Magnetococcus marinus MC-1: one gene and its partner. The protein of the gene in region 1 interacts with the protein of each later gene in a pairwise test. Links are inferred from orthologs where the notes say so. Each region holds a gene or a part of one and is shown on either strand. Other genes may lie near its edges. The genes, in order: MMC1_RS15690 and MMC1_RS19255.

The links.
Region 2: the proteins of MMC1_RS15690 (region 1) and MMC1_RS19255 interact in binary tests that used the Escherichia coli proteins (3 or more experiments, as listed by UniProt). The link is inferred for Magnetococcus marinus MC-1 from one-to-one orthologs.

What each region holds. Positions count from the first base shown.
Region 1 is NC_008576.1:3,827,257-3,837,828, forward strand. What follows is about bases 218-3,034. They hold MMC1_RS15690 (IscS subfamily cysteine desulfurase), read right to left. Parts: upstream 2,324-3,034; coding sequence 1,112-2,323; downstream 218-1,111. Other genes in these bases: MMC1_RS15680 (HesB/IscA family protein), read right to left, coding at 267-608; iscU (Fe-S cluster assembly scaffold IscU), read right to left, coding at 611-1,003; MMC1_RS15695 (cysteine desulfurase family protein), read right to left, coding at 2,451-3,034. In the rest of the region: Fe-S protein assembly co-chaperone HscB, read right to left, coding at 1-184; more of MMC1_RS15695, read right to left, coding at 3,035-3,602; Fe-S cluster assembly transcriptional regulator IscR, read right to left, coding at 3,599-4,072; cysE (serine O-acetyltransferase), read right to left, coding at 4,084-4,797; MMC1_RS15710 (hypothetical protein), read left to right, coding at 5,294-5,617; MMC1_RS15720 (hypothetical protein), read left to right, coding at 6,524-6,892; MMC1_RS15725 (STAS domain-containing protein), read left to right, coding at 8,044-8,373; MMC1_RS20520 (MASE3 domain-containing protein), read right to left, coding at 8,414-10,572. UniProt on the Escherichia coli protein: Master enzyme that delivers sulfur to a number of partners involved in Fe-S cluster assembly, tRNA modification or cofactor biosynthesis. Catalyzes the removal of elemental sulfur from cysteine to produce alanine.
Region 2 is NC_008576.1:4,699,982-4,710,449, reverse strand. Bases 5,230-7,942 are described here. They hold MMC1_RS19255 (sulfurtransferase TusA family protein), read left to right. Parts: upstream 5,230-6,330; coding sequence 6,331-6,555; downstream 6,556-7,942. Other genes in these bases: MMC1_RS19245 (aspartate aminotransferase family protein), read left to right, coding at 7,345-7,942; dsrE2 (sulfur carrier protein DsrE2), read left to right, coding at 6,573-7,043; MMC1_RS19260 (hypothetical protein), read right to left, coding at 5,336-5,785. In the rest of the region: MMC1_RS19290 (hypothetical protein), read left to right, coding at 151-438; MMC1_RS19285 (ParA family protein), read left to right, coding at 909-1,682; MMC1_RS19280 (ParB/RepB/Spo0J family partition protein), read left to right, coding at 1,882-2,799; MMC1_RS19275 (hypothetical protein), read left to right, coding at 3,012-4,316; MMC1_RS19270 (DUF3576 domain-containing protein), read left to right, coding at 4,514-5,089; more of MMC1_RS19245, read left to right, coding at 7,943-8,520; argF (ornithine carbamoyltransferase), read left to right, coding at 8,575-9,540; MMC1_RS19235 (argininosuccinate synthase), read left to right, coding at 9,575-10,468. UniProt on the Escherichia coli protein: Sulfur carrier protein involved in sulfur trafficking in the cell. Part of a sulfur-relay system required for 2-thiolation during synthesis of 2-thiouridine of the modified wobble base 5-methylaminomethyl-2-thiouridine (mnm(5)s(2)U) in tRNA.

The DNA of each region.
Region 1 (10,572 bases):
ACTGCTGCTGAAGCCGCAGACAAGCGGCCTCTAACGCCTGCGGATCCACCCCATACGAGGGTGGCAGCCCTAAAAACTCAAACAGGCTTTGATCGCGCTGCGGTGGCTGAATGGCCCCACAGGTGGGACAAAAAGCCGAGGCTTCAACCGGCCCCTTGCAGGACCAACAGGCATGCAGTGACATGAACCACCCCTTTGTGACAACACCCACGAAAAAGGGGTGCGAAGCGCAACCTCACACCCCTTACGCTTACCCGTTACACCGCTTAAACCTTAAACGACTCACCACACCCGCAGCGACTGGTCTCTTTGGGATTGGTAAAGGTAAAGCCGGATTTAAAGTTTTCCGTCACATAGTCCATCTGGGTACCGGCCATATAGAGCAGGGATTTGCTATCCACCACCACACGTACCCCGTGGGCCTCATAGACCATATCCCCCTCTTCAAGCTGGTCGGCATACTCCAGCTTGTAGCTGAAGCCCGAACAACCGGAGGTGCCCACCCCAATGCGAACCGCCGCATCGGGTGTGCCGCGCCCTTGCAGCATCTTTTGCACCTGGGCCGCAGCCTTCTCGGTAATGGTCACCCCTTGCTGTTGCTCGCTCATGATCAGGCTCCCTTCTTCTGCTGCTTTTCACGATAATCTTTAACCGCCGCCTTAATGGCATCCTCGGCCAACACCGAACAGTGAACCTTTACCGGTGGCAGCGCCAGCTCTTCGGCCACATCTTTATTTTTGATGGTCAGTGCCTCATCAATGGTCTTACCTTTAATCCACTCCGTCACCAGTGAGGAGGAAGCAATGGCACTGCCGCAGCCAAAGGTCTTAAACTTGGCATCTTCAATCACGCCATTGTCGTCAACCTTGATCTGTAGCTTCATGACATCACCGCATGAGGGCGCCCCCACCATGCCGGTTCCCACATCATCTGCATCTTTATCCATGCTGCCTACGTTGCGGGGCTTTTCGTAGTGGTCCAGCACTTTCTCATTGTATGCCATGGTTGATACTCCTTATGTTAAAGCCCATTAAGGCTCTGTTTACTGTCTATTTTGTAGCTGCCCAATGCCAAACCGCCGCATGGCAAGCCCTACGGCTCTCTGGTTGGCTTAGTGCTCTGCCCACTTGATGCTGGAGAGGTCAATACCCTCTTGTACCATCTCCCACAGTGGCGACATTTCACGCAATTTATCCACCGCACCGGTGACAATCTTGATCACCGCATCGACCTCCTCTTCCGTGGTAAATCGGCCTAAACCGAAACGGATGGAGGTGTGTGCCATCTCATCATTAAGCCCTAAAGAGCGCAGCACATAGCTGGGCTCCAACGAGGCCGAGGTACAGGCGCTGCCCGAAGAGACCGCCACATCCTTAATGGCCATCATCATGGACTCGCCCTCGACATACTCAAAAGAGATGTTCAAATTGCCTGCTATCCGATGCTCCAACGAGCCATTGGTCTGCACATGGGTCATTTGGCTCTCTAGGGCCGTGCGCAGCTTTTCACGCAGACGCAGCACCCGTGCCTCTTCTACCACCATCTCTTCCGTGGCCAGACGGCACGCTTCGCCCAACCCCACAATCAGCGGGGTAGAGAGGGTGCCCGAGCGCATGCCCCGCTCATGTCCACCACCGTGGATAATGGCGTTGACCCGCACCCGAGGACGACGCCGCACATAGAGAGCGCCAATCCCTTTAGGACCATAGATCTTGTGCCCAGAGATAGACATAAGATCAATATTCATCTCATTCACATCAATGGGCATTTTACCCACGCCCTGGGCAGCGTCACAGTGAAAAAACACCTTTTTACGGCGACACAAGGCACCAATCTGGGCCAAAGGCTGGATCACCCCAATCTCATTGTTCACCGCCATGATCGAAACCAGCACGGTCTTGTCGGTAATGGCGGCCTCCAGCTCGGCCATATTCACCAAGCCATCTTTCTGCACCGGCAGGTAGGTTACTTCAAACCCCTCCTGCTCCAGATAGCGGCAGGTATCCAACACCGCTTTGTGCTCCGTCACCGGGGTGATGATATGGTTGCCTTTGTCTTTATAAAACTTAGCGACCCCAGCAATGGCGAGGTTGTCCGACTCTGTCGCGCCAGAGGTAAAGATAATCTCACGGGGATCGGCACCAATGCTGCTTGCCACCTGCTGACGGGCATTTTCCACCGCCGTATCAGCCTCCCAGCCATAGGGGTGGGAGCGCGAGGCAGGATTGCCAAATTTTTCCACAAACCACGGGGTCATCGCCTCGAACACACGCGGATCCATGGGGGTCGTGGCCTGATAATCCATATAAATAGGCATGCTCATCCGTACATCCTCAATGCCGAGCCCGGATCTCTGTTCCCAACCAAGACCCGCTCTGACTTTCCGTTGATGGCGTCAAAACGCCCCACGCAGGCAACCAACTGCCCACTCCTACCGGCTACACCGGCCTTTATACCCGCATGCCCGCCATATCTTTCAGCCGCTTAACGCTGCTGATCAATGCTTGAACAAGCTGGTTTATATCACTTTGCTGGCTCTCCGCCCCCAGAGAGACCCGTATCGCCCCCCGGGCGGTCTCTGTATCCACCCCCATCGCCTTGAGCACATGGGAGGGCTCGGTGCGGCCCGAGCTGCACGCACTGCCGCTGCTCACCGCCACCCCTGCCAGATCCAACTGCATCACCAGGGTCTCACCATCCATACCGGGCAAACCCAGCATTGTGGTATTGGGAAGACGCGGGGCCTGCGCCCCATAGATCACCAGCTCCGGTAGCGCCGTGACCAACTGCTGCTCCATATCCTGGCGCAATGTACGCCAGCGCTGGGCTTGCTCGGTCATCTCCGCCATCGCCAGTTCCGCCGCCCGCCCCAACCCCACAATGCCGGTCAGGTTTTCGGTGCCGGAGCGGCGTCCCCGCTCCTGCCCACCACCGAGAAGTTGCGCATGAGGGGCAATGGCGCTATCCACCACCAGCGCACCAACCCCCTTGGGGCCACCAAACTTGTGCGCGGAGAGGCTCACTAAAGAGATGGGGGTTGCCGCCAAATCCAGGGGCATTTTACCCACCCACTGCACCGCGTCGCTATGCAACAGCACCCCTCGTGCCCGACACAGCGCCGCCATCTCCACCACCGGCAACAGCACACCGGTCTCATTATTGGCCGCCATGATGGAGACCAAGCGGGTCTCCTCCTGCAATGCGGCCTGCAACGCTTCAGTGCCAATTCGCCCCTGCTGGTCTGGCTGCAAGCGGGTAACCCGCATACCCCGCGCCTCTAGGGCATCCACCACCCGCCCCACTGCGGGGTGTTCCACCGTGGTGGTCACCATATGGCCCGCAAAACCAAACTGCGCCGCCATGCCAAAAAGGGCCAGATTGTTCGCCTCGGTACCGCCACTGGTAAACAGCACTTGGCTAAAGTGTACCCCCAGCAGGTGCGCCACTTGGCGCCGTGCTCGATCCAACCCCTCGCGGGCGGCCCGCCCCGCACTGTGTACGGATGAGGGGTTACCAGCCTTGTCGCTGAAGTAGGGCAACATCGCCTCCACTACTTCGGGGCGGGTCGGCGTGGTGGCGTTGTGATCCAGATAGATGCTCAATGGGGACCCCGCAGCACCATCTCGGTATGGTCCACCTCGGCCTCGCCCAGCATGGCCAAGGCTGAACCGTCCCGCATCAACTGGGCCAATGAAACCGACTCCAGATAGTGGTAAATATGCTCCCCCAGCCGTGCCCACAGATCGTGGGTAATGCAGCGGGTATCACGGCGGCACCCCTCCGTGCCCTTATCCTTGCAAGAGGTGGCATGAATCGGTTCATCCACCGCGCGGATAATGGCCGCCACTGAGATCTGTTCGGCCCCTCTATCCAACTGATAACCCCCACCGGGGCCGCGCACACTACCCACCAATCCACCACGACGCAATTTGGCAAACAGCTGCTCCAGATAGGAGAGCGATATTTGCTGACGGTTGGAGATCTCTGCCAACGTCACGGGACCCCGGTTGGCATGCTGGGCCAGATCCAGCATCGCTGTCACGGCATAGCGTCCTCGCGTGGTTAAACGCATGACTCCCCCTCTCAGGCCCGCTTTTTATCGGGTTGCTGTTCGGTTTCCTGGGCCACGAGTGCCCGTTTTTCTTCTTCTAGTGTGTGCAGACGGCGCTCCATTTGGTGCATCTGCTCCAGCACACAGGTTACCGCTTTGGCGACCGGGTCAGGCATCTGCCCCTCTACCCCGTAAGAGGGGAAAGCATGGGCTTGATCGGGGCTTAACTCTTTTTTCGCCCGCACCTCGCGCCCCGGGATACCCACCACGGTGGTATCGTGCGGGACATCTTTAACCACCACCGCGTTGGAACCTACCCGTGCCCCTTCATGTAAGGTGATCGGCCCCAATACCTTGGCCCCGGCCCCCACCACCACCCCATCTTTAAGGGTGGGATGGCGTTTACCTTTGTTCCAAGTGGTCCCCCCCAGGGTTACGCCGTGATAGAGGGTGCAGTTATCGCCGATCTCACAGGTTTCGCCAATGACCACACCCATGCCATGATCAATAAAAAAGCCTTTACCAATTTTGGCCCCAGGGTGGATCTCAATACCGGTCAACACCCGCCCCACATGGGAGATAAAACGTGCGGCCAGTTTAAAATTCCATTGCCATAATTTATGGGAAAAGCGATAAGCAATCATGGCGTGTACGCCAGGGTAACAGAGCACGATCTCTAAGACATTGCGAGCAGCCGGGTCACGGTCAAAGATTACAGCGATGTCGTCACGTATGGTTTTAAACATGGGCCACCCGGCTTACGCAGTAGTTGATAAAATCAGTCAACTTTACCCCCACAACCACACCCAAAAGCAGTACAGCTGTAGTACCCATTTTAAATACCCCACCAACTTTGTCAACTATTTTATTATGAGACGCTAATAGTGATATTGAATGGTGGGGATTCCGCTAAAACATAGTGTTGGCGTGATGGCAGCCAGCCTTTTCGTGGAGCGGGTGTAACTTTAGTGCCACCAGACGCTACCCAATTTCATGGAGGCTTTGCAAAAAATAAGCGGTTGCAATCCTCCTATGAGCCGTTCTAATCTGATTTTCAAAGATGGCCATGCAAAGGTTCCCTATATGCCCATCTTTTACCTGAGCCGGTTTAAACTGGCATGACAGCTTAGCCCCCTTGCCCACGGCCCCGCGCCCGGCAATAAAAAGGTTGGGTTGGGCCATGGTGTGACCCTCACCGGTTTAGGGCCACCTACGGCTATTAGCCTTGAGAGGAGAAGCGCCATGGACAAACGCGGTCCCATTGACCAGATCCTCAACGGAAACTCCACCTCCAATCCGTTTAACATGGGTCCTCCGTCCCCTATTACGGATTATGTGGAGCCCTCGCCCGATGCCATGGCCGGTGGTGCCATACACAATGGGCGGGTTAGCGACTATCCCTGGATCGGTCCCTTTGGTCTACTGGGTTTTCCCAAACCAGAACAGCCCATGGGTACAACCCACAAGCAGATCATAACCAAGGCCAAGAGCGCCCGTCGACGCGCTTCTGAAAACATGGAGCCCATGACCTTGGTGCGCAACCATGAGGTGGATCAAATTTTATAACCCCATCTCCTTAACAACCAAAAGGGAGGACCACATGGCCCTCCCCTTTCGTTGTATAGGGCATGCCAAGACGATCTAACCGTTCCCCAAAACAGTGAGTGTCCGCTCCCTTGAGGAGAGCCCCTGCTTAACCCGGTTGAAAAGTGCTTCGTGCGCGTGCAATGCATCGAGGCAAAAAAACAAGAACGTTTTTCATTAAACATCCAGCAACAAAGCTTTCGTGGAAGTATTATATTGCGTTTTATGCAATTTTTAGCTTTGTATAATCTTGTGCCGTCTAATTATGCATTTATACGGTATTTATATGCTTATTATGCGTAATGCGCAACGCTCCCCCTTTTTTGGGAATATTAGCGATAAAAAAACTTCCCCATCCCACTCAAAGGCCCGTCTGCCTACCCATTCCATTTTGGTTCAACCCTGCCGCTCAAGAACAAGGACGGCAATTCTATAAATGCGTTGCACTCAGACCCTCTCCCAAGCCTCTCTATCACCAAAAAGCCTTCAAACAGCAGGGTTTGGCACCTCACCCCTTTAAACAGGGTGTTACCCAATTTCCAGCCCATTTGCAGAACTTGATCAAAGAACACGATAAAACCAGCAACATGCATCATAACTTTTATAATACATCTAACCCGCTCACTCAATCAATGGGCGTAGACCGCTTGCAAACACCCTTGCTGCGGCTAAACTTCGCACATTGACTTTCAAAAACAATGCCGCCCAAACCCAACAGAGTCTGGTAAAGCAACAACTTGACACCACTAACGCCTCGCCATCACACTCTAAGCCAAGCAGGGTGAATCACGCCGCTCTCACACCGACAGATTTGTTTGACCAAGTGAGCAAACAGCGGTGTGATGAGATAGGAAGTGCGATCGGTCGGACGAACTGCCACAAAATGCAGTGCATCGTGCTCGCCATCTTGCTACTCATTACACGTTTCAGCCTGATCAGGGGCGGCTCTATCAACGGGGTAGTTTGGTCGCAACGCGTCGAGCCGATGGTGTATGGCTTGATAAGCAGGGCAAGCCTCATCAGGCTGGGCAAGATCCTCAATCCCTCCTGCATCACGACGTTGTCAAGGAAGGCAAGGATACGGTGAACCAGATTATGGATGGCGCTGCCCTGGGTCTAGGTATGGTTGCGCTGGCTCCTTTTGTCGTTCCTGCGGGTGCTGCCGCTGCTATCGGTACTGGTACAGCCGCCGCAGCTGGAGCTGGTGCGCTGGCCATTGACGTAATACGTGGGTTGGAAGCTGAAGATTATTCTTGAATCGTTCTGAGTGGACTTGGCTTTGCCCCCGCAAAAGCAGCAAAACTTACCTCTTTTGCTGGTGGGTTGGCTCATACAGCGAGCTCTAAACCTAAAGGACCATAAAGCTCATGGAAAAAGATAGAGAAGACACAGATAATGATGAAATTTGGTTAAATTAGTAATTTAATATTGATAGAATATATGACATTTTTTTGCTCTTCTCTATCTTATCCTCCAACCTGAAGATTATGGCGCGTATCTTGTCGCGGCTATTTTTTTATTGTTGGATACAACCAAATTTATGGATATTACAAAGGCCAACCTATCGGCCTAGCGGGTTCCCTTTATTATGACACGCCTGAAAACAAGGGGCCGCGCTTATTGTTGCTCTATTTTTTTATACTCTTTATTGTTTTTTCATTGATACTATTTATTATGCTTGCTGTTGGACATCATATATTTATTGGGCGCAGTTAACATTATCTTCTTCACCGCAGGAAGCGAGGTTTTCTAACAACGCGCTCTATAGGACCATTTTGGCCATCGCCTTAATTGCCCCCATTCCGCGAACAATCGAGGGTTGTGGCAGCCACGCACGCCAATGGCTACCGCGCCGCCGAGCCGGTGCCATGAGGGCTACATTGCTGTGCAGGTCAACATGGTGTGCTGTGCATTCATAGTGAAGAGTATCCCCGCCCCCTTCGCAGACCACCATGAGGCTGCGCATAGGGCACCATCCCGTACGCGTGGAGCCTAACCCCGTTGTGCGCCCAAAAACAGGTTTAGCAAGACAATTTCACACCTTGCACTTAACAGATTATGATATTGATTTATTTGAAATCATATAAGGTTTAGCCTGAAAAAAATATTTCCTTGCCGCTTTTCATCGGGTTAATGCATTTTAAACAAAACTTTTTGCAAAACGCAGCCACATACCATTTTATGTATAATGCGTAGATATTTTATTGCGTCGCGCCTTTAAATCTGGGAAACTCATCCAACCAGGTTAATCGTTACTTGGCGTTACAGATATATGCATGAACCATAAAGCAAGGATGACAAACCCTGACCCACGACATAGGCCGCGCAACCAGGCCGGAACATCTTTCCGACTGTTTTGCCGTTCCAAGCGTAGGTAACACGACGACATTTTTTTCAGTGGAGGCGACATGCCCATTCATACTTCATTGAATGACAACGAACTGGTTATCTCTTTGGTTGGTAGCTTTAGCCATGCCATATTCAAGGAATTTAAGAACGCTTATCTCCCCCTTACACCTGGCCCAAGCTTTCGTTATTGTATTGATTTGAGCCAGGTAAAATCTTTGGATAGCTCGGTACTCGGCATGTTTCTTATGTTGCGCGCGCATGCTGGTGAAGCAGAGGCAGACATTACCCTGCGTAACCCCACAAACTTGGTTTTACGCATGCTGCTGGCTGCTCGTTTCGACACCATGTTCAAAATCGTCACGAACCAGACGTATCAACCCTCCGCGTAATGTTACCGAGCCAGACCCTAGCAACTCGCTGAACACTTTTTTATGCAGGCTGGCTCAATTGCCCAGCGATTTCCGTAAGCAGAGCTTGCACCCGGTCCGTATCAAATTCATCCATCGCCGCCACTACCTGCTGGAATTTATGGGCGTATCGGCTCTGTTGTAACAGCGTTTGCAGTTGCCCCTGAACATGTTGTGCCACAGCAAAATCTTGTTCCAACATGGCAGACATCTCCTCAATCCGCGACAATACCCGCGCAGGTTCCAAAGGCTGGGCTTCTGAATAGGCCTCTTCAAGCGTGGTATCCAGCTTAGACAACCCTTTTAAAATGGGATCTAAAACCCGCGTGAGCCCATGCAAGGCCGCATCAAGAGATTCAGAACCCTTTAAAGCTAACTCTACAGCGCGTGCACTCTTGGCCACCTGAGGCATCCCTAAATTTCCAGCAACCCCTTTAAATGAATGGATCAACTCTCCCGCTTGAGCTGGGTTCTCCGTCGCCAGATTAGAAATTTTCTGCGTTATAGCACTGTTCTCCTGGGCAAACCGAACCAGCAGTTTGCGCAACAACTCCGCATTGCCCCCCACCCTGGCCAAACCTGCTTGTACATCAACACCGGTCAGCTCTGGCAAGACCATCTCCTCTAGCGGCCTAGGGGCTTGCGGAGAGAGATTGAGCGGTTGCTGGTTGGCCTGTCGCGGTTTGATCCATTGTACCAGTGCTGCAAAAAGTTGCTCGGGTTCTATGGGCTTGGGTATATGGTCCTGCATGCCCAACTGCAAAGCCTTTTCACGGTCACTTACCATGGCGTGGGCCGTCATCGCCACCACCGGCAGCGTCTTAAAACGGGGGTCCTGGCGCAACTGACGCGTGGTTGCATAGCCATCCATATCGGACATTTGAATGTCCATTAAAACCAGATCAAAAGGGGCCTCGCTGTTGAGCAGGTCCAGTGCCGACTGCCCACTGGCAGCAGGTGTGACCGCTACCCCGGCATAGCCTAACAACTCTATGGCGATTTCCTGGTTTATTGCATTATCCTCCACCAACAGGACACGCGCCCCCGCGATGGCGCTTAGACCATCCCTAAGCTCCGGATGGATAAGGGGACGACGCGAGCGCTGCTTGCGCGGCAAGCACTCACCACGCACCTCAAGCAGTGTCTCCAACAGCACCGAGGGCGAAATGGGCTTACACATGAAGTGGGTTATGCCAAGCGCCTCGGCCTCCTGACGCACCTTTTCTCGGCCATGGTCCGACAGCATAAGCACCTCGGGTATACGCGCCAGATTGATTTGGCCGCGTAGCCGCCGCACCGTCTCTACCCCGCTCAACCCGGTCATTTGATCATCCAGCAAGATCAACTCTGGGCGGGGCTCATGGTGTAAAACATCCAACGCCGCCTCGCCCGAAGCGACGCTGCACACCTCCATATGAAACGCGTTTAGTTGCTCTTCAAGAATCTCCCGTGCTGTTGCATTATCGTCCACCACCAGCACGCGCACACCATTGAGGCTGGTGGCAGAGGGCACCTCATCAGGCTTGATCTCAACGGCTTGCAAGGGAATGGTGAATTCAAACGTGGTGCCCTGACCAACAACACTCTGCAAGCTGAGTGTGCCACCCATCAGTTCAACCAATTTCTTACTGATCGCCAACCCTAAACCGGTCCCCCCATATCGGCGAGAAATGGAGCTGTCCGCCTGGCTGAAGCTTTGGAACAAGCGCTTTTGTTGCTCAGCAGAGATACCAATACCCGTATCCTGCACGGAAAAATGGAGAAGATAATGCTGCTCACGCTGCTGCTTGGCATCCACCCGAATGACCACCTCGCCATGCTCTGTAAATTTAATAGCATTGTTGGTCAAATTGATCAGCACGGCACCCAACCGCATGGGGTCGCCCATCATCTGTGTGGGTGTGCTGGGCGTCACGTGATAGAGCAGGTCCAGATCCTTATCCTCTTTGCGGGCAATGGCGATGTTGGCAACATTGCTGATCACATCATCTAATTGGAAGGCGACGTGATCCAGCACAAGATGCCCCGCCTCGATTTTGGAATAATCCAAGATATCGTTGATTACCCCGAGCAAAGTACGCCCTGCCGATTCAATTTTTTCCAGATAATTCGACTGTTTTGACGTCAGCGGCGTCTGTAATATAAGATAGCTCAGGTTGATAATGGCATTCAGCGGCGTGC
Region 2 (10,468 bases), 880 kb from region 1 along the record:
GCATCCTCGTTTACCCCATGTTTGCAACATCTTTTAGGAAATGGCATGCCGAGTCCAATTTGTTGAAGAATGCATAGAATCTGACTGTCACTGTGTCGAAAACTTTTCCATGTAAGGTAATTACCATTATTCAATGGATGTACATGTGGTTTGTTAGAGGGTGGTTTGTTAGAGGGTGGTTTGTTAGAGGGTGGTTTGTTAGAGGGTGGTTTGTTAGAGGGTGGTTTGTTAGAGGGTGGTTTGTTAGAGGGTGGTTTGTTAGAGGGTGGTTTGTTAGAGGGTGGTTTGTTAGAGGGTGGCTTGTTAGAGGGTGGCTTGTTAGAGGGTGGCTTGTTAGAGGGTTGGTTGTTAGAGGGTTGGTTGTTAGAGGGTGGCTTGTTAGAGGGTGGCTTGTTAGAGGGTTGGTTGTTAGAGGGTTGGTTGTTGGTTTGGGTATGAAAAATGGAACGTTTGTGCTTTTGGTTTTGCTCTAGGCCATCTTTAAAGGTAAGTGAATTATCTTTGAGTCAATGAAGAACGGAATAGGGCCCGTACCAATTAAGTCTAAACAGGCGCTTGTAAGAAGTAATGCAGTAGAGTAGTTCAAGGCCATTATGGCGTTTGATGTGAACTCATATCAGTTATATAAGAAAGTAAGCAGATACATACAGAGGTTTGAGCCAATAGTTTAGGGTGAATGTGTTAACTATGTCATGTCATACGTACATAATATCATTTCAACACTTGACCAATCGAGCAATAATGAGTAGGCTCGACCCTCAGTTGAAGGGGTGCCCGCACTTAGCTTGCAACCATATAACACATAAGTAGCGACTGTTTAGAAAAAATATTACGTCAAACTTTGTGTTCTATAACGAAGGCATCTGCGTTCAAAATGAAGTAACAGCAAGGAAGTAAAGGAGAGCCACATGGCACATGTGGTGGGTGTGGTTAATCAAAAGGGTGGCGTCGGTAAAACCACAACAGCTGTCAATGTTGCGGCAGCCTTATGTGCAGCAGAGCTACGGGTTCTTTTGGTGGATTGTGACGCTCAAGGTAATGCCACCACCGGCCTTGGCGGTGACAAAATGGCCGAGCAGAATCATTTGTACGACTTGATGATGGGGGCATGTCGTTGGGACCAAGCAGCGAAAAGGGTGGTACCTGGACTTTCGTTGATACCCTCAACACCTCATTTGAGTGGTGTTGAGGTGGAATTGGCAACGCTAGATGGTTGGGAAAATCGGCTTAAAGAAGCGTTGGCTCCGGCCCAGGATGTTTTTGATGTCATTTTGCTAGACTCCCCGCCATCGCTGGGCATGGTAACCGTAAACATATTGGCAGCGGCGCACCGCGTGTTGGTGCCATTGCAGTGTGAGTTTTATGCCTTAGAAGGTTTAAGCCAACTGTGGCGTACCCTACAGATGACCCGCAAGCGCATTAATCCCGATTTAGAAGTCCTTGGTATTGTATTGACGATGTTTGAAAGTCGGCATGATCTGAATCGTCAGGTTGCCGATGAGGTGCGTAAACATTTTGGTGAGCTGGTCTGTGATGCGGTCATCCCTCGGGATATACGTATGGGAGAATCGCCAAGTTTTGCAAGGCCGGTGCTTTGGTATGGTTCTGAGACCGTTGGGTCTAAAGCCTACCTAAAGTTGGGTAATGAGCTCATGGCGCGGCTGGGCCTTCACTCTTTTTAAGAAGGGTCTGCACGCATAGAGTGGCTTGGATAAAAAACATGGGCTAATGAACGAGACACCACGTCTTAGTGGCAAAACTAAAGATCACGCGATGGAATCAAACTTTGTAGGGTGATCTTGAACAAGCCGTATTGGCAGCGTGGGCAAACTTAAAATAAATAGATCAACCAAGCGTTGATGAGGCAAGGGAGTAAGTCGCATGAGTGAGACCAAAAGCCTGGGTAAGGGTCTGGGTGCATTGTTGGGTGAAGAAGCCGTTGATGCAGGCGAAAAACATCGGGTCCGTAGTGTTGCTGTTGAAAGCATACGGCCTAACCCCTACCAGCCCCGGCGTATCATTAAAGAGGATGCCTTAAAAGATCTGGCAGACTCCATTAAACAGCAAGGGGTGTTACAACCGATTCTGGTTCGTAAGGCGGCAGGCGCTAAAAAGGGCGAGCCCATTTATGAATTAATTGCCGGGGAGCGCCGCTGGCGTGCCACACAGTTGGCGGGTCTAACTGAAATACCTGTGATCTTGAAGGATTGGGACGATAACCGCGCGCTAGAGGTCGCCCTGCTGGAAAACGTGCAGCGTGAAGACCTAACCGCTTTAGAAACTGCACGGGGTTATGAACGCCTCATCCAAGAGTTTGGCTATAGCCATGCCCAGATTGGTGAGCGTATTGGTAAAAGCCGCATGGCCGTGAGCAACGCGCTACGCTTATTACAGCTGCCCCAACCCATTGTAGAGTTGTTGGAGCAGGAGAAGATCTCTGCTGGTCACGCTAGGGCGCTCTTGGGGTTGGGTGACAACGTGCGGGTTATGATCATTGTGGCCAACCGCATTATTGACGAAGTTTTGTCAGTGCGGGATGCCGAAGCCTTGGTGCGTGACCATGCGCAACTGGCAGAGGTTGAAGAAACCGAGGACAGTAGCAAAGATGCGACAAAGAAAAAGGCTAAGGGGCGGCAAAAAGATACCACCATAACCACCTGGGAGGAACAACTTGCCCAGAGCTTTGCTACCCGTGTCAGCATTACACATGCCAAAGGAAAGGGAAAAATCATATTAAACTATGCAAGCATGGAAGAGCTTGAAAAAATGATGGAATCATTATTAAAACAAGCATCCTAACCAAGCGCGCAATAGCAGTCGCTATTTTTTGTTTGCAATCGTGCAATGGGCATGGTAAAAGCGTCATCACTGTTGCAGTTGAGCAACACTATGTCGCAAAAAAGGGACAGCAAACGAAAACACCGCTTAAGGGTTACGGAAGATGGCCCGATAGGTGCTAGTAGCAACCCTGTCTGTTAAATTTTTTCCTACCATCTTGTGAGGATTTAGAAATGAAAAAAGGTCTGGTTTTGGGCGCTGCTGCCCTCGCTACTGTTGCCCTGGCTCCTGTTGCCGAGGCCGGCACCGTCTCCATGAAGGGCTACTACATGTTCCGCGTTCAATCCGTGGAAGGTGGTCTGTATGATGGTGACTTCCTGGCTGACACCCATGGTACCGGTACTGCTGACGAGTCCGCCAATGCCATGCGTCACCGTCTGGAAGTGAACACCGAGTTCAAAGCTTCCGAGAAAACCCACGCCCACATGAAATTCCGTTTTGTTGACGGTACCGTTGAGGGTGCTGACTCCAACGTGCTGGGTCAAGCTGGTGCCGTGGCTGCTGCAAACACCGTGAAGCAAGCTTGGTTAGAGACCGAAGCTTACGGTGTTGCTCTGAAAATGGGTAACATGCCCATCACGCTGAACGATGGCATCCTAGTCAACCATGACTCTACCGCTTTCGGTACCTTCTTGCTGGCCAAATCTTTCGGCGACGTAACCGTGATTGCGGCTGACGTTAAAGTGACTGAGACCGATGTTCAGAGCTCTACCGATGACACCGATCTGTATGCCGTCAGCGTACTGGGCAAAATTGCAGACGTAAACCTGCAATTGACCTACGCTCACCTGAATGCTGGTTATGATTTCGCCGCTGCTCCTAGCGTATCAGACAACTGGTTGGGTCTGACTGGTTCAGGTGCCGTTGCTGGTATCGACTACACCGCGACCTTGTTGTATGAAGCTGGTGCGGATTACACCGGTGGCAACAACACCAACCAGTTGGATAAAGCCGGTTGGTTGGGTGCTGTGCGCTTGAACGGTAAAACCGGTTTCGGCGCTTGGAATGCCTATGGCTTCTATGCTTCCAAAAACTTTGACAGCATTTCTGACGACAACATGGTTTGGTCCAACACCTGGGACATGGGTGGTCCCGGTGGTACCGACCTGCTGGGCACTTGGGCAACCGCTGCTGACCGTGGTAATGCTGTGCGCAGCACCGATCCTTCCAGCAACCTGTGGGGTATCGGCGCGGGTCTGACTGTGATGGCCGGTGGTTGGAAAATTGTTCCCCAACTGGACTATGTCGCTGTTGTTGAAAAAGACCTGAACAACGATGGTGTTGTGACCGCTGCTGACGGTCTGTTCGACTCTGCTATCGCTGGTTCCTTGTTCGCTTCTACCGAAATCGACACCGGTACCACCCTGATGATCGGTGGTGCTTATGGTAACTTCGACAAGGGTGCTGGTTTCAACAACGGTGTGAGCAACATCGACGACGCCGGTTTTGTTGAAGCTTCCATCAAGATGGCTTTCTAATCTAAAGCCTCATCTTGTTAGTCTCTGAAAAAAGGAGGGGGAAACCCCTCCTTTTTTTATGCATAAAAGGTCCTAACATCCCCCTCCCATTTTTTGCAGCTTTCCGATGTAATGTTTCTGTACAAAAGCCCTTTTCCCTCGTCTACAAATGCGTCAGAATCAGCGGGGCTAACGGATCACACCAAGGAGTTTTAACGATGCATGGAAATCGCTATGCCATAGCACTGCTGATTGCCCTTACGCTAGGGTTGAACGGCTGCTCTTCAGGATTTTGGGGCAGTGATAATAAGGTGGATAAACATCCGCTGGCTAAATTTGGCCAGAAAAAAGTGCTGGACGAGGCCAGAGACAGGGGTGAGATGGCTCTGGATAACCCCTATGCAGGCCAAAGTGCAGAAGATTCCACCTTTTTGTTTGGGGATAAGGACGGGGTTTTGGGGGGTGGGGGTGGCAAGACCGAAGAGGATATCCGCCGCGAAAAGCTCTATGCAGGTGCGTTGCAAGTGGTTATGGCACTGCCCATTAAAGTAGCGGATGGCAATGGCGGTTTTGTGGCGACCGATTGGAAAGTCGACCCAAACCGGCCCGATGTACGCTACCGATTGAATATCTTGGTTACGGGTACCAAACCCTATGGTACCGTTAAGGTGGTGGTGCTCAAACAGTTGCAGACAGCCAATGGTTGGCAAGATAGCCCATCGGATCAGGAGCTGGCCAAACAGATCGCCAAGGCCATTCGCAAAAGCTCTCACCCGGTTCAACTCCAGCCTTGATGGCATGGGGTAGCGGCACACGTTGTAGCAAGGCCATAGTGATGTTGCCCTTGCTACAACATAGGCCGGTCATGCTGTCATCAGGCCTTAAGAGTGAGCCGTCCCTTCCTTTGTTGGGGGTGGGTGTGCAGGTCTGCCGTAGCAAACGGCTCTGCACCGTCTTTAAGGGCCTTTGTTGGCATTAAAAAACGCGCTTAAGCCAATGGCCTAAGCGCGTTTTTTTAAATGCTACCGTGAACACCATGGTTAAGCGGATTTGGGTTTCAACGGCAACGGCAGCGTCAGGTTGATAAAGTCATTACGAATGGGTGGAGTAAGAGTAACGTAACGGTCGGATTTATGGTCCATAAAGTGGAGTTTACCGCCCATGTCGCTGTTGCGTTCCAAAATGCCTTCGGTGATGGATGACGTACAATTTTCCAGGCAGATACCATAGCCATTATATTCGGCAATAACGATGGAAAAGAGCGGTAACACGTTGGTCATATTGGCCAGTTCCGAGTGCTCCAAATAGCCTTTTTCCACCATGCCGTCGGGGGCACCCTGAATAATAGTGGGGTAGTTTCCATAATCCCGGTAATAGGATACCGCCGCTTTGGAGAGTGTCAAAAAAAGACCAAACAGCACGGTGTGCTCATCGGTTGGCATGATGTCGGCTGCACGGCGCTCGCGAATATCGCGCAATTTTGCTAACATCCATAGGATCATCGTTAGGATAAACAGAACCAGTATGTATCTGAACATGGGCCGATTTCTGAAAAAAGGGGTGGTTGAAATCCGAAGTGCCCATTTCTGTTCAAATAGCAGAGAAGAGCCTTCATAAACCGGTTGTCATTGCGTTATATGCATACCTTGTTCCTAATCTGTCATTTTTTTGCGTGGGACGTTGCACAAATAAAAAATAGTTATAGACCCTGTGGGTTAGATGGGTGCTCCCTCTTGGCATAATGGAGAAAACCCCCCGTAATTGCTTGTGGTATGAGAAAAAAAATAAGGTGTAGGCGTGCCTGTTTAAGGGTTCAATATCTATTTTGAAAATGCCATAAATACAGAAGCTTGATAGCATAAAATGGGTTGTTATCCAGCTGATATGGTGGGGGAACTCTGTGAAAAACTTGCAAGAGGTGTAAAAAAAACATTTGCATCGCCCCCCGAACCGATTACCTTATAGTAGATTATCATGTAGTACTAATACTGTGGAATCATGTGGCCCCAAACGGCCCCAACGGAGGAAATGAAGCATGGCTGATAAGCACCTGGACGCTAAAGGACTGAACTGCCCCCTGCCAATTCTGAAGGCCAAAAAGGCACTCAAGGATATGCAACCTGGTCAGATCCTGTCGGTTGAGGCCACCGATCCCGGTTCCGCCAAGGACTTCGAGTCTTTTTGCACCCAGACCGGTAACAAAATGGTCAAGGCTTCGGAGAACGGTGACGTTTTCTATTACGAAATTGAGAAGTGCTAATCTGATAGGGGGGACGCATGTCCGATCAAAAGAGAATGGCGATTATCGCCACCAAAGGTACGCTAGACTGGGCTTATCCCCCGCTGATCCTGGCGACCACCGCCGCTGCGCTGGATTATGAAGTTTCCATCTTCTGGACCTTTTATGGTCTACAAGTGGTGAAAAAACAACGCAATCTGAAAATTTCACCCTTGGGCAACCCTGCCATGCCCATGCCTGTCCCTATGCCCGTGTTGGTGCAAGCGCTGCCCGGTATGGAAGCGATGGCCACCATGATGATGAAGGACAAGATGAAGAAAAAGGGCGTGGCTTCCATTGATGAACTGATGGAGTTGGCCTTGGAAGCTGAAGTCAAGATGATCGCGTGTCAAATGACCGTTGATCTGTTTGATTTCAAACATGAAGAGCTGCTGGATGAGCTGGAGTATGCGGGTGCGGCTAAGTTTTTTGAAGAGGCTGGCAACGCGGACATCACGCTCTATATCTGATGCAAACAGTTTTGGTTGTTTGACCGAATCTGCCAACAAAAAGCCCGGCTCCGCTGGGCTTTTTGCGTTTTTGGTGTTGAGGCGATTGTGGCATGGATTTGAGTGGGTGTGGGGCACGTAGGATGGAAAAAGGGTGAAATATGGGGTTCATGGTACGAGTTATCTGGATTCGCAGCGCGGGATCGGGTAAAAAGGAAGTTTTTCGGAAATCCCACATTTTGGTGGCACCATGAGCAGAGTGTTGGGTTTGTCCGGTTTGCCTGGGTCAGGTGCCTTTTAATGGGTGAGAGGGTTGGGGATCATGAGCGACAAAGTGAGTTCGATCATGTCCACCTATGGACGCTATCCTGTGGCCTTTGAACGGGGTGAAGGGGTGCGCTTGTGGGACACCAATGGACGGGTCTATCTGGATTTTTTGTCCGGTATCGGTGTAAATAATCTGGGTCACAGTCATCCAACTGTGGTCAAGGCGGTGCAGGAGCAGGTGGCGAAATTAACCCACACCTGTAACCTTTACCGTATTCCCAACCAAGAGGCGCTGGCGGCGCGACTGGTGGCCACCTGTTTTGCCGATCAGGTGTTTTTTAGCAACAGCGGTGCCGATGCCAACGAAGCGGCCATCAAGTTGGTGCGTAAATATATGAAGGATCGCGGCCAGCCGGGCCGCTATGAGATCATTACCGCCACCAACTCCTTTCATGGCCGCACCATGGCCACCCTGACAGCGACGGGACAAGAGAAGGTGCAGTCGGGTTTTGAGCCCTTGGTACCTGGTTTCCGCTATGTGCCCTACAATGATATGGAGGCCATGGAGAAGGCGGTCGGTCCCTATACAGCTGCCATTATGGTGGAGCCGATTCAGGGTGAATCGGGGGTGCGGGTACCGGACGCTGACTATTTAAACCAGCTACGGGCGCTGTGCGACCGCAAGGATATTCTGTTGGTGTTGGATGAGGTTCAATCGGGCATGGGGCGCACAGGCAAAATGTGGGCTTACCAGTGGAGCGATATTGAGCCGGATATTATGACCAGTGCCAAGGCGTTGGCCTCTGGGGTGCCCATGGGGGCCTGTTTGGCCCGGCGTGGGGTAGCGGCGGCGTTTGCGCCGGGTTCCCACGGTTCCACCTTTGGGGGCAATCCTTTGAGTGCGGCGGCGGCGTTGGCTACACTGGACGTGATGTTGGCCCCGGATTTTCTGCCCACGGTGCAGGCCCGGGGTGACTATTTCATGAACGCTCTACGCCAATTGGCACAAGGGCGGCGCATGGTTAAGCAGATCCGTGGTCGGGGCTTGATGGTGGCCATGGAGCTTAATGCACCGGGTGAAGAGGTGGCTTCCATCGCGCTTTCCCGTGGTCTGTTGATCAACTGCTGCATGGGCACGGTATTACGGTTTTTGCCACCACTGGTGGTCTCGGAACAAGAGATTGACCAGGGTTTGGCCATTCTGGGGGAAGTACTCTCCGACCTATTCTAAGTTCGCTCCTGTGTTTTTTGGGGGGAACATCAACGACATGGCGAAGAAGCGGTTATGGGTATTCACAATCAACCAAAGCGGGATCTCTTATCCTTGTTTGATCTGCGGGATGAGGAGTTTACCGTTCTTTTTCAACGGGCGACCACGCTCAAGCGTAAGCTAGAGCGGCACGAACCTGTGCACTCGCTGGATGGCCGTACCTTGGCCATGCTGTTTGAAAAATCCTCTACCCGCACGCGGGTCTCGTTTGAGGCAGGCATGTTTCAGTTGGGTGGTAAGGCGCTCTTTTTGTCATCGCGAGACATCCAATTGGGGCGCGGTGAAGGGGTGAAGGATAGTGCGCGGGTGCTGTCACGCTATGTGGATGGCATAATGGTGCGCACTTTTGATCATGCCAATGTGGAGATCATGGCAGAGTATGCCAGCGTGCCGGTAATCAATGGGTTGACCGATACACTGCACCCTTGTCAGGTTTTGGCGGATATTTTTACTTTTGAGGAGAAGCGTGGTTCGCTCAAGGGTAAGCGGGTCGCTTGGGTGGGGGATGGCAACAATATGGCCAACACCTGGATACAGGCGGCGGTGCGTTATGGTTTTCATTTAACGCTGGCCTGCCCGTTGGGCTATGAGCCCGACGGGGATATACTCTCTGCGGCGCGCAAAGAGCTTGCCGAGCGCGAGGTGGATGCCAGCCTTACCCTGGTACGGGACCCCCGGCAGGGGGTGGATCGGGCTCATCTGGTGACCACCGATGTTTGGACCTCTATGGGGCAGGAGGGGGAGAGCGATACCCGCAAGGCGGTTTTTGCGGCCTATCAGGTGGATAGTGGTTTGATGGCGGCGGCGGATGCCGAGGCGCTCTTTATGCACTGTCTGCCCGCCCATCGTGGAGAAGAGGTGACGGCAGCGGTGTTGGAGGGTTCTCAGTCGGTGGTGTGGGATGAAGCGGAGAATCGTCTGCATGTACAGAAGGCGATTTTGGAATTTTTGATGCTGGGTGGCGTGCCTGCGGAGGCTTAAACTCAAGCATCGTTTAGCGTGGAAGGTGAGACCGATGTCCAACGGTATTGATAAGGTTGTGCTGGCTTACTCGGGGGGTTTGGATACCTCCATCATTTTGAAGTGGCTTCAGGATGAGTATCAGTGTGAGGTGGTCGCTTTCTGTGCAGACCTGGGTCAGGCGGAGGAGTTGGAGCCTGCGCGTGCCAAGGCGGAAAAGTTTGGGGTTAAAGAGATCTACATTGATGACCTCAAAGAGGAGTTTGTGCGGGATTTTGTCTTTCCCATGTACCGCGCCAACACATTGTATGAGGGGGTTTACCACCTGGGTACCTCCATTGCGCGGCCCTTGATTGCCAAACGTCAGATTGAAATTGCCAATGCCACAGGTGCCCAAGCGGTCTCTCACGGGGCGACGGGTAAGGGTAATGATCAGGTCCGTTTTGAGCTGGGTTATTATGCGTTGCGTCCCGATATTCGCGTCATTGCACCTTGGCGGGAGTGGGACTTGACCAGCCGTGACAAGCTGTTTGCGTATGCCGAAAAGCATGGTATTCCGGTCCCCACCGACAAGCGTGGTGAGGTCCCTTACTCGATGGACCGCAACCTGCTGCACATCTCCTTTGAGGGCAAGGCGCTGGAGGATCCATGGGTTGAGCCCGATGAAGAGATGTTTGTCTTATCGGTTTCACCGGAAAAGGCCCCCGATCAGGCCACCTATGTGGAGCTGACCTTCCGCCAGGGCGATTTGGTCGCCATTGATGACCAGGAGATGAGCCCCGCCACGCTGCTGGCCAAGCTCAACCAGTTGGGTGGGCGCAACGGCATTGGTCGCTTGGATCTGGTAGAAAACCGCTATGTGGGCATGAAATCACGGGGAGTTTACGAGACCCCGGGTGGCACCATTTTGGGGGTGGCACACCGTGCGATGGAGTCGCTGACGTTGGAT